4 regions of the Enterobacter sp. R4-368 genome follow, and region 2 is predicted to be linked to each of the others. Evidence: predicted binding sites of a transcription regulator. Region 2 holds the regulator's gene; each other region holds the start of a gene.
What was found. Region 2 encodes LexA, which represses DNA repair genes until DNA is damaged. Its sites were predicted from a motif close to TNCTGTATGTACATACAGNA; they were not measured.
Positions count from the first base shown of each region.

Region 1: the regulator LexA is predicted to act here: its motif matches at 1,543-1,562, upstream of mutH (DNA mismatch repair endonuclease MutH).
Region 3: the regulator LexA is predicted to act here: its motif matches at 1,427-1,446, upstream of umuD (translesion error-prone DNA polymerase V autoproteolytic subunit).
Region 4: the regulator LexA is predicted to act here: its motif matches at 1,915-1,934, upstream of umuD (translesion error-prone DNA polymerase V autoproteolytic subunit).

Region 1 covers NC_021500.1:2,016,433-2,019,567, reverse strand. The annotation lists gene H650_RS09510 (TerC family protein) at 1-552, opposite strand, end outside; gene mutH (DNA mismatch repair endonuclease MutH) at 618-1,313, opposite strand; gene rppH (RNA pyrophosphohydrolase) at 1,995-2,525, shown strand; gene ptsP (phosphoenolpyruvate--protein phosphotransferase) at 2,538-3,135, shown strand, end outside.
Region 2 covers NC_021500.1:3,348,975-3,352,109, reverse strand. The annotation lists gene H650_RS15765 (CsbD family protein) at 1-16, opposite strand, end outside; gene dinF (MATE family efflux transporter DinF) at 194-1,528, opposite strand; gene lexA (transcriptional repressor LexA) at 1,610-2,227, opposite strand; gene H650_RS15750 (diacylglycerol kinase) at 2,336-2,704, opposite strand; gene plsB (glycerol-3-phosphate 1-O-acyltransferase PlsB) at 2,835-3,135, shown strand, end outside.
Region 3 covers NC_021492.1:4,027-7,161, forward strand. The annotation lists gene H650_RS23565 (hypothetical protein) at 163-507, shown strand; gene H650_RS26165 (hypothetical protein) at 599-841, shown strand; gene H650_RS26170 (hypothetical protein) at 893-1,042, shown strand; gene umuD (translesion error-prone DNA polymerase V autoproteolytic subunit) at 1,471-1,914, shown strand; gene H650_RS23580 (Y-family DNA polymerase) at 1,902-3,135, shown strand, end outside.
Region 4 covers NC_021500.1:659,304-662,438, reverse strand. The annotation lists gene fabV (enoyl-ACP reductase FabV) at 1-134, shown strand, start outside; gene umuC (translesion error-prone DNA polymerase V subunit UmuC) at 218-1,480, opposite strand; gene umuD (translesion error-prone DNA polymerase V autoproteolytic subunit) at 1,464-1,898, opposite strand; gene H650_RS02980 (hypothetical protein) at 2,190-2,459, shown strand; gene H650_RS02975 (methyl-accepting chemotaxis protein) at 2,699-3,135, opposite strand, start outside.

The DNA of each region.
Region 1 (3,135 bases), 1.3 Mb from region 2:
CGACGGGTGGCGGTCAACAAACTCGCCAATCGGACGCGCGGCAAACATCATCACGCCAACGGCGATAACCACTGCCGCCATCATAATGAACAGATGATCGGATAGCCCCACCGCGGTGATCACCGAGTCGAGACTGAAGATAATATCCAGCAGCATAATCTGCACAATCGCGCCAAAGAACGAATGCACATTGGTCTTCAATCCTTCCTCTTCGCCTTCGATCGATTCGTGGATCTCTTTACTCGCTTTCCAGATAAGGAACAGACCACCGAGGAACAAGATCAAATCGCGGGCGGAAACACTATGATCAAACACGCTGAACAGCGGATGTGTCAGCCTTGTCACCCAGGCAATGGATGCCAGCAGTAACAGCCGCATGATCATTGCCGCAGCCAGACCTAACCGACGAGCGTGATTACGCTGCGCGGTAGGCAGTTTCGCGACCACCAGAGAGAGGAAAATAATATTGTCGATCCCTAAAACGATCTCCAGCAGCGTCAGCGTACCGAGCGCGAGCCAGGCGTTGGGATCGGTAATCCATGCAAATAACATCTCTATAAAGTCCTGCCAAAAAAAGAAGCGCTAATTATAAGCGTCGCTGTGGAGTAGGCAAAAAATTAATAGGGTGAGAGCAAAAAATGGCGCGCCAGCAGTGCGCCGGTGAAGTTCTTTTTCAGGTAAAAACCGCGCGGCAGCGTGAGAATGGTTTCGCCATGTTCGCCAATGGCTTCGGTTAGCGCTTTACTGTTGGCCGCCTTCGGGCGCAGTTGCAGCACTTCGCCGTGACGGGCGGTAATGCGGGTGACCTGGCCTAACACAATCAAGTCCATCAACTCTTCCCAGTCGAGCCGTAACTGCTGTTCTTCTTCTGCATTGGGACTCCAGAGCAACGGCGAACCGACGCGGCGATCCGCCACCGGGATCTCGCGTGAACCTTCAATCGGAATCCATAAGACGCGCTTGAGCTTATGCCGCACATGGCTGGTTTCCCACACGACACCACTGTTGCCGGTAAGAGGGGCCACGCAAACAAACGTGGTCTCCAGCGGGCGTCCCTGGTTATCCACCGGTATGGTTTTTAGCTCAACGCCCAGCGCGGCAAAATCCTGCTCGGGCTTACTGCCTGCGCTGGCGCCGAGCCACAGCTCCAGCAGAACCCCCGTCCAGCCTTTATCACGCTTTAAATCGCGCGGAACGGGCAAGCCTGCCAGCGTGGCCAGTTCGCCGAGCGTGTAGCCCGCCAGGCGCTGCGCCTGGGCCAGCAATTGCGCTTCTGATTCAGGCGGTGAAGTGAAAGGAGCCAACGCGAACATGTTAAAAACCTTTTGTCTAAAAAATAACCGCTAGTTTTGCACTGTAGCCAGGCAGTGTACCTTTTTCTGTCCTTCGTGAGCAAATAGATGATTTATAAAGGAATTTAACGAGGGTTTTGATGAGTTGCGCAACTGTGCGCCGGGTTTTCCAAATCTGGTCACTGACAATAAACAGGATCTTACACCATGTTATCCACAGAAAAGTGGGATAACTGGGGAAAAGTGCCACTACTGTTTCGATTTACAGCCTTGACGTGCGATGAAAATCGAAATTCTGCACAAAATGTGCCTAACTTATTGGCATAATCTGTGGATAAATTCGGCTCTGTTCGATCTTTCATCAGCGCCAGGATCCTTAAGGTGATGATCGTCACATTATGGGGCTGTTATCGGTTGAAAAGCTATTTAACTGCATGAATTGCTGTATGTTATTTCTTTGATGTAAATCGGGGCTATTCAGACTGTTCCGGGTTTTCCCTGGGTAATTCCATACTTTTTCACAACTCTATCCACAGAAAAGGTGAATAAAAACCGTCGTCAGCATCGCTTTCTGTTTATAACTTTGATGATTACTGTGAGTTATTCAAATGTTATTCGTTCGTATCCCTGTCATAGAGTGGTTTACCGTTTTCCGGGAGTGTGAAACAATCGCTTTATTCAGACTTTTTTTGAGGTAGTCCGGTGATTGATGACGATGGCTACCGCCCAAATGTGGGAATCGTAATCTGTAATCGACAAGGTCAGGTCATGTGGGCCAGACGCTTTGGACAGCACTCATGGCAGTTCCCCCAGGGGGGTATTAACCCTGGCGAGTCCCCGGAACAAGCAATGTACCGGGAACTGTTCGAGGAAGTAGGCTTAAGTCGTAAAGATGTTCGTATCCTTGCTTCTACGCGTAACTGGTTGCGTTACAAGTTACCGAAACGTTTGGTGCGTTGGGACACAAAGCCGGTTTGTATCGGCCAGAAACAAAAATGGTTTCTTTTGCAGTTGATAGGTAACGACAGTGAGATCAACATGCAGACCAGTAGTACGCCCGAATTTGATGGCTGGCGTTGGGTGAGCTACTGGTATCCTGTTCGCCAGGTAGTGTCGTTTAAACGCGATGTCTACCGGCGGGTGATGAAAGAGTTTGCAAGCGCGGTGATGTCGCTTCAGGAAACGCCTCCGAAGCCGCAAAGCGCGCCTGCCTGGCGACGTAAACGAGGTTAAGCCACCCATATTATGCTCACCCGACTGCGAGAAATAGTTGAGAAAGTCGCCAGCGCGCCACGCCTTAATGAAGCGCTGGAAATATTGGTTACCGACGTTTGTCTGGCGATGGAAACCGAAGTGTGCTCGGTCTATCTCGCAGATCACGACCGGCGTTGTTATTACCTGATGGCGACGCGCGGTTTAAAAAAGCCGCGTGGTCGCACCGTCACGCTCGCATTCGATCAGGGGATTGTCGGTCTGGTAGGCAGGCTGGCGGAACCCATCAACCTGGCGGATGCACAAAAACACCCCAGTTTTAAATATATTCCCGCTGTTAAAGAAGAGCGCTTTCGCGCTTTTCTTGGCGTACCTATTATTCAGCGCCGCCAGTTGCTTGGTGTGCTGGTGGTACAACAGCGTGAGCTACGCCAGTACGATGAAAGCGAAGAGTCCTTTCTGGTTACGCTCGCCACCCAGATGGCGGCCATTCTCTCCCAGTCACAATTAAACGCGCTGTTTGGCCAGTATCGGCAGACGCGAATTCGCGCCTTACCGGCAGCACCTGGTGTTGCTATCGCTGAAGGTTGGGTTGATGAAACGCTGCCGTTAATGGAGCAGGTTTATCCGG
Region 2 (3,135 bases):
CTTCGTCTTTATTCATCATGGACTCCTTATCGTTCGGTTAAAATGACGTTCTCACCGTGCTGAACGTACTGATTATTGTAGTCAGGGATTCGGCATTATGAATTTTATTCGGAATCTTTAACCATTTAACAAGATAAAAGTAGCGTAAACGAGACGAGAAAATCGGAGCGTTACCTTAGAAAATAAAGCGCTATCAGGAAGGAGCGCTGGCAGCAAACCAACTGTTGTTACGCCAGTGACGACGCCATATTAGCGCCAGCGTCAGCCCACGCAGAGCAAGGAATACAGCAAGTGACAGCCACAAACCGTGATTGCCCAAAACAGGCACGGTGAGTAGCGTAGCGGCAAACCCCGCCGCCGCCACTGCCATACTGTTACGCATTTCGGCCGCGCGCGTGGCACCGACAAACATACCGTCCAGCAGATAACACCACACCCCCACCAACGGTAAGATAACCTGCCAAATCAGATAATGTCCGGCAAGCTGTTGCAGCGCGGGTAACGATGTTAACAGCCCGATAATTTGCTGACCCGCCACTGCATACACAACGGCAAAGAACAGCGCCACCAGACCGGCCTGCCGGCAGGCAGCCCGCCAGATATGCATCAATTGACTGCCGTCTCTGGCACCGTAAGCCTGCCCGGAGTGCGCCTCAACCGCATACGCGAAACCATCCAGCGCATAGGCGGTAAAGGTTAAAAACATCATCAGCACCGCATTTGCCGCCACCGTCTCATCCCCGAGCCGGGCACCAAACACCGTTATCGAACCAAAGCAGAGTTGCAGCAGCAGCGAACGCAACATGATATCGCGGTTCAGCGCCAGCAAGCGCCGTACGCCACCGCGCCATGCATTTTTCAGCGTCAGCAATGAAATGCCGCGCATTACCAGTACGTGTCGCACCATCCATAAACCAATAGCGAAGGTGGCGTATTCTGCAATGACCGTGGCAAGTGCCGCACCTTGCACATTCATATGCAGCCCCATGACCAGCCACACATCGAGCACGATGTTGAGCAGATTCCCCACCACCAGCAATATCACCGGTGCACGCGCATACTGCACGCCGAGCAACCAACCGAGCAACACCAGATTGCCCAGCGAAGCAGGCGCACTCAACCAGCGAATATCCAGGAACCGTCGCGCCTGTTCCAGTACCGCCTCGCTACCGCCAGTGATATGCAGCGCCAGGTCGATAAGCGGCGTGCGCAACAGGGTAATCAACACGCCGGCCCCTAGCGCCAGCAGCAAAGGCTGGACTAACGCACGCGCCAGCGCGGGCGCATTTTTCGCGCCGAACGCCTGAGCTGTCAGGCCGGTGGTGCTCATGCGCAAAAAGAGCAGCAGCATAAAGAGAAAACTGGTCGCCGTTGCACCAATCGCCACACCACCCAGGTAAACCGGGCTGTCCAGATGCCCCACTACCGCCGTATCCACCAGCCCCAGTAATGGGACAGTGATATTCGAGAAGATCATCGGCAGCGCAAGCCGCCAGAGCGCTTTGTCAGATGCGGTTAGCAGTGGCATGGTTTGAATGTGAAATTTAATGAGGGAAAAGAGGAGATCGCTGCGGAACCTGAACCCGCCCCGCAGCAAAGCGAATGTGCGTTACAACCACGCGCCATTACGAATAACACCGACCGCCAGCCCTTCGATGGTGAAGTTTTGATCGCGAAGATCGACAACGATCGGGGAAAACTCGCTGTTTTCCGGCAACAGTTCGACGGTGTTACCCTGCTTTTTTAAACGCTTGACGGTCACTTCGTCTTCAATGCGCGCTACAACGACCTGGCCGTTACGCACATCCTGCGTTTTATGCACCGCCAGCAGATCGCCATCCATAATGCCAATGTCACGCATCGACATACCGCTAACGCGCAGCAGGAAATCCGCATGAGGTTTAAAGAGACTCGGATCGACCTGGTAATGGCCTTCGATATGCTGCTGAGCCAGCAGCGGCTCACCCGCAGCGACGCGACCAATCAGCGGTAAGCCGATATCGTCCTCTTCTTCTTCAAGCAGCAGACGAAGGCCGCGTGATGCGCCAGATACGATTTCGATAACCCCTTTGCGCGCCAGCGCTTTGAGGTGTTCTTCCGCCGCATTTGGGGAACGGAACCCCAATTGCTGTGCGATTTCCGCACGCGTTGGTGGCATACCGGTTTGAGTGATGCGATCGCGAATAAGATCGAACACCTCTTGCTGCCTGGCCGTTAATGCTTTCATCCCGCCCCCTGGGTGTATATACAGTTATGCTGTGAGTATATACAGCTAAAGGCGATTTTGGAACCAAATTTAAGCAAAAAACCAGGGCGTTATCGAATTCTGGAAGCGTTATCGAAAATGTGACCACAGTAATGCGATCCAAGTAAACAGCGCCAGCAGGATGGACATCAGCACCGCCGCCGACCCCATATCCTTCGCCCGCCCGGAAAGTTCATGGAATTCCGAACCAATTCTGTCTACCACGGCTTCGATAGCGCTGTTCAGAATTTCGACAATCATTACCAGCGTCACAGAACCAATCAGCAGTACGCGCGTCATTGTGTCAATATCGAGCCAGCAAGCGATTATAATTGCCAGGATAACCGCAACGGACTCCTGACGAAATGCCGCTTCATTAATCCAGGCGGCGCGAACGCCTTTCCAGGAGTATCCAGCGGCTTTAATGATCCGGGTGAAACCGGTGGTATTATTAGCCATTTAAAAGAACCTTTTTATTAAATTGGCGTCAATGTCTCAGCAAGCGCGCAGCGGTACAACAGAAATTATGTGCGCTTTCTGATATTCTTGCGGCGCAATGGCACTATTAACCAGAGGCTTTACATCCTTTATGTCCGGCTGGCCACGAATTTACTACAAATTACTGAATTTACCATTAAGCGTGCTGGTAAAAAGTAAATCGATCCCCGCAGAACCTGCACAGGAACTGGGTCTCGATACATCACGCCCCATCATGTACGTGCTGCCTTATAACTCAAAGGCAGATTTACTGACTTTACGCGCGCAGTGTCTGGCGCATGAGTTGCCCGATCCGCTGGAACCGCTGGAAATCGACGGCGCGTTGCTGCCGCGTTTCGTGTTTATCCACGGTGGGCCGCGCGTGTTCACTTATTACGCGCCAAAAGAAGAGT
Region 3 (3,135 bases), on a different replicon from region 2:
AACCTCTAGACACAACCTGAGTAAGGCACATACAACAGGGCAGTAGTGGGGTCAGCGAACCATTTATCTGCGTTATGCGAAGCCGGTACCGCTTTCCGCCTCCTCGTTCTGGTAAAGTCACCTGTAAAAGTTGTGTTACGGTATATGAAAGGAAGACAGAATATGGATTTGAGAAAAGCAGCGTCAAAGGCCTTTGGAAAAAAGGGAGCGAAACTCAGTACCGGTGAATACAAAGAACTTGCGGATTATATCTCCACCATCCTGGAGCTACACGCCAGCGGGAAAATCATCAAGGAAAGTGCGATATCTGATCTTCTGGATATTGCCACCGCGATTGACGTGGGAGAAACAGCGGTAGTACGCAATACAATCAGAACTCCGGAAGAAATCATACAGCGCTCAGACAACCATCCGGGAAACCGGTCAAGACGCATGGAAAACTGGCCGAGCACAACGGGTAACCCCTCAGGCGGCAAAAGAACCAACGCTCCTGCCCGCTTAAAATAGTCAGTATTCACGGTTCAAATCATTAATAGCATCGGACAACGATCCTCGTCTGCCGGGATCTGTAAAAGTACATATTAAGGAGAATAAAACAATGTATGAAAGCTATACACATCAGGCACTACCGTCTAAACAGTACAGAGAACTGCTTGGCACCGCGCTTTGCGTTTTTAATTCAAATAACAGCTTTGTTATTGAAAATATACTCAATAAAGATACCAAAAGAAAATACAGCTGGTATGAATTGATTGATAAAACATCGGGGCGACTTAAAAAGCCAATAGCAGAGACAATAACTCAGGCATCAGATGAGAAAATAGCTAATAGTTTCAATTAATTAGTGCTAATTCGTAACAGAATAATGCATAGTTATCAGGTTACCGCTGAAATGGATTTACCTGGTGATGATGCCAAACAAATACTTTCAACCAAATATGAAAATGGTTACCAGGAATATATCACTGAAGAATTCCTCATGAATTTTATAAAGAAAAATGATGAGTTTTCCGCAATGCTTGAGGAATTCAGAAGATGCTGACTGTTCTTTATTCCCCCATCACATTTACATCAATTATAGCGAGGATATAATAATAGAGTTTACTGCCGGAAATGTAATTTTCTGTCCCCTTCCGCGCAAATATACCCTTCTTCTGATGTCCGCCCGAAATGCACGCTGTGCCGACCTGTCCTTTTTTAGAAATTTCACTGGTAATGACGCCCGTCCAGGTCGGTTGTCGCTGACAACCGACCTGTATTGATCCTCTCTTTTCCACGTCGGCACATGACTGGTTTGCTACGCCTGTGATGCACAAAACAAGACCAGGAGGGAGCTAAAGAGATAAAAATAATTTCTCTATTTTTCATTTAGTTAATTGATAAAGATTACGTCTCGCTTGAAAGCACAGGTGAAACAAATTAATAATACTGTATATATAAACAGTATAAATACAGATGAGGAATAGCGTTATGAAGCTGGTAATGCTGACCCCTACACAAGCAAACGTGCCTGTAAATCTGCCATTATTTCTGGAGATGGTGCCCTGTGGTTTTCCGTCTCCCGCCCAGGACTATGTGGAGAAAGAGCTTGACCTGAACGAGTACTGCATCCGGCACCGCAGCGCGACTTACTACCTGCGCGCCCACGGAGACAGCATGCAGGACGGATTTCTTTTCAGTGGTGATCTGCTGGTCGTCGATAGTGCCATGAAACCGGTGAACGGCGACATTGTGGTGGCCGGCATGGGCGCGGAATTCACCGTGAAGCGACTGATTACCCGGCCCCGGCTCTGTCTGCAGCCCATGAATCCTGCTTTTCCGCCCATTTATCCGGATCCGGATGAACTGCAGATCTTCGGCGTTGTTACTCACATCATTCACCGGACGCGCGAGGTGATGAAATGTTTGGACTAGCCGACGTTAATTCGTTCTATGCCAGCTGCGAAAAAGTATTTCGCCCCGACTTGCGTGATAAACCTCTGATTGTTCTAAGTAATAATGACGGTTGCTGCATAGCGCGTTCCAAGGAAGCGAAGCGGCTAGGCATCCGAATGGGTGACCCGTGGTTCAAAATTCGCGAGCAGCAGTTTCCAGAGCAACTATTTGTTTTCTCGAGTAATTATGAATTATATGCCAGTCTGAGTAACCGCGTGATGGCCTGTCTGGAAGAGCTGACTCCAGGCGTGGAAGCATACTCAATCGACGAGATGTTCCTGGATCTCCGGGGGCTGGAAACCGCCATCAGTTATGAGGCATTCGGCACGCAGCTGCGCGAACATGTTTATGCCTGTACCCGGCTCACTATCGGCGTCGGAATGGGTCCCACCAAGACACTGGCAAAATCAGCGCAGTGGGCGTCGAAGGAGTGGCCAGCGTTCAGGGGCGTGCTGGCGCTGACGCCAGGAAATCCCGCCCGCACAGCAAAGATGCTTTCACTTCAGCCTGTCCAGGAAATATGGGGGGTGGGCAGCCGTATCGCTCGAAAGCTTAACACAATGGGGATTACCACCGCACTTCAGCTGGCGCAGGCCAACACCGCTTTTATCCGTAAAAATTTTAATGTGGTGCTGGAACGCACCGTCCGGGAACTGAACGGTGAGAGCTGTATTGCGCTCGAGGAAGCTCCGCCACCGAAGCAGCAGATTGTATGTTCCCGGTCGTTTGGCGAGCGTATCACTACGTATGACTCCATACGTCAGGCTGTCTGCCAGTACGCGGAGCGCGCCGCCGAAAAACTGCGGGGAGAACGCCAGTACTGCCGGCACATTTCAGTCTTTATCAAAACCTCCCCCTTCTCTGCCACTGAACCCTACTACGGCAACGTGGCAAGTGAAAAACTGCTTACGGCCACGCAGGACACACGGGACATTATTGCAGCCGCTGTCCGCGCACTGGAGCGTATCTGGCGCGACGATCACCGGTATGCAAAGGCAGGGGTCATGCTTAATGACTTCAGCGGTTCCGGCATTGCCCAACTGAACCTGTTTGATGAGCAGCCTCCCCGCCCGCACAGTCAGGAACTAATGAGTGTTGTTGACGGGATCAATCATTCCGGGCTTGGCCAGGTCTGGTTTGCCGGGCGTGGCATAGCCCCTCAGTGGAAAATGAAACGGGAAATGCTGAGCCCTGCTTACA
Region 4 (3,135 bases), 2.3 Mb from region 2:
ACTTTAAAACCGTTGGTGACTTTGCCGGGTATCTTGCCGAGTTTTACGCGCTGAATGGCTTCTCAATGCCGGACGTGGACTACTCCTCTGAGCTGGATCTGCGCCAGCTGGTAAAAGAGTACAGCCATGCATAAGCATGCCTGATATGACAAATGCGCCAGTCTGTCGGCGCATTTGTTGATGAAAATCGCGGTCGGTTATGGTTTCTGTACGGTCTTTATTTCACGACAGGCAGATCGGAATAGCGTGTGGTGTAGGCGGGGGAAAGCATGTCGCGTTTCATCGCCCAGTTTTTTTCAATTCCCTGTCCTGCAAACCAGACGCTTCCTCTCCCCGATGTATTTAAACGATCAATGGTTTCCATCAGCGCTGCGCTGTTCGCGTAGGGGCGATTCTCATCAAACAGATTGAGTTGGGCAACGCCGCTGCTGAAAAAATCTGAAAGCATCACGCCAGCCTTCATATAGCGATGCCCCTCCCGCCATATCTGATCCAGCGAGCTTGTCGCAGCACGGATAATGTCGCGCGTATCATTAGTCGGCGTCATCAACGTCACGGATGCCTGATTTCCGTAGTAAATACGATTATCCGCATGCGGGCTGGTACGAATAAAGACGCTGATGAAGCGGCAGAACTGATGTTCCGCGCGTAACTTCTCTGCCGCGCGTTCAGCATAGGCGCAAATGGCCTGATGCATATCTGAATACTGCGTGATCCGCTTGCCAAAAGAGCGGCTACAGATAATTTGCTGCTTGGTGGGGGGAAATTCATCAAATGCCAGACATGATTCGCCGCGCAGTTCCCGCACGGTTCGTTCCAGCACAACATTGAAGTGTTTACGGATAACCCAGGTTGAACTGTCGGCAAGTTGCAGCGCATTTTCAATGCCCATTAACGCCAGCTTTTTACTGATGCGACGTCCCACGCCCCAGACCTCATGTATCGGCACGTGAAACAGTAACTTACGTTGCCGCTCCCGGGAGGAAATATCCACAACTCCCCCGGCGCTGGCCCATCTTTTGGCGGCATAATTGGCCACCTTGGCGAGGGTTTTCGTTGGGGCAATGCCAACGCCCGTTGTCAGCCCGGTATTTTTCAAAATCTGATTACGGATCTGATGGCCGAATGCCTCAAGTGAAATACAGTTTGATACGCCAGACAGATCGATAAAAGCCTCATCAATAGAATAAAGCTCGACGGAGGGGGTGATTTCAACCAGCGTCGACATGACACGATTGCTGAGGTCGGCATACAGCGCATAATTTGAGCTAAACACCGTCACGCGCTGACGATGAAGCTCATCTTTGATTTTGAAATAAGGCGCAGCCATGTCTATGCCCAGGTCCTTTGCCTCACGCGATCGCGAAATAATGCACCCATCGTTGTTGGACACGACAACGACAGGTTTCCCCTGCAGATCCGGGCGAAACAGCGTCTCGCAGGAGGCGTAGAAGTTATTCACATCAACAAGCGCGAACATGTCGATTTGACTTCAACGTAAATGTCACGACGCCAAAGATCTGCAACTCTTCCTCGGCCTGGAAAACAATCGGCGCATAATGAACATTATGCGGGATGAGCTGGAGAACAGGGCGGGTCCGCAACTCCTTCACCGTGAATTCCCCGGCAACCGCCGCAACAACAATATCACCGTGCACTGGGGTTAATGAGCGATCAACCACCAGCAAATCACCATCGCTAATCCCCGCACCGATCATCGAATCCCCGCTTACCCTGACAAAGTAAGTCGCGCTGGGGTGTTTAACCACCAGTTTGTTTAAATCAAGCCGCTCTTCGACATAATCCTGCGCCGGGCTTGGGAAGCCACAAGGAACGCGCTCAGCAAAGAGCGGAAGGGGAATGAGGCGATCACTCTCGGTCGATGGGATGAACTGCATGATGATGAACCTGGTTAACTGTGTTTATATACAGTATTGCTAAATTCTGTCACTGATCAAGAGGCGAAGCGGGCCGCATTCAGGAAATGTTTGAAGTAGCAAAGAATTTAGCTGAAAACGTTGCCATTCTATATTGATGGCCCTTACCAATATCATTTTAAAACCACTGGCTTAATAACCCGGCGTACAACACCGGATTACTTGTTGCCAAAAAATGCAGGGAAATAGCACAGCATCAGAAATTCAGTAATGTGAGGGTTACTATTTTTCGCGTATTAAGGAGAGGCGTAGATGTTAAATATTGCCAGAAGCACCGGTAATTCCACCACCGGTGTGCATATGCTGCAACGCTTTAAAAATGGCTACCGCATTCGTTGTAATCGCGAGACCCTAAAGCGGTTCACTTCCATCGATGTTAAGCCGGAGTATCAACATCTGTTCGGCGCAGATGGCGAAGGTATCTACCATTCGGCAACCTTTCCAACTATTGCTGAAGGCGCGCAAGCGCTGTGCAACTTCATCCGGACGGTTTGCGGTCTGGAGTGTCAATGGAAACCGTAACGGTGTGGCGGTTTCACGCGTTGAACCTGTAAAAATAAGGGTATTTACGAGCATTTTCGTGCCTGTTGGCGGCGTCTCATCCGCGCCGGAAAAGAGTGGCGATGCCGTGGCTGACGTTGAAACGGGAATTGGCGTCGGCTGGCAGGAGACCAGCCGACGCTATGATTGTTGCGCACGTCGCCGATTTACGGCGACGTATTCATCACCACCGTTTTACTGCGAATCGTGTTCGTTCAAAGTCAAACGCTCGCCGGAACCCTGAAAACGCTCACCAACTCTTTCATCACTCTGGCTTGTTCGTTGAGCATTTCAGACGCGGCAACCGACTCTTCGACCAGCGCCGCATTTTGCTGGGTAGTGGTATCAATCTGGCCGATCGCAATGTTGATTTGCTGTACGCCGTCACTCTGTTCGAGGCTCGCTTGTTCGATCTCTTTCAGAATACTGGAGACGTTATCCACGTTCTCGACCATTTCGTCCATTTTACCGTTCACCTGACGCACCATCTCCAGGCCGCGTACGCTCTGCTGTGTCGAGTTTTCAATCAGCGCCCGGATATCTTTCGACGAATTCGCCGTTTTCTGCGCCAGATTGCGAACTTCCTGCGCCACCACGGCAAACCCTTTGCCATGTTCACCTGCGCGAGCTGCTTCAACCGCGGCGTTAAGCGCCAGGA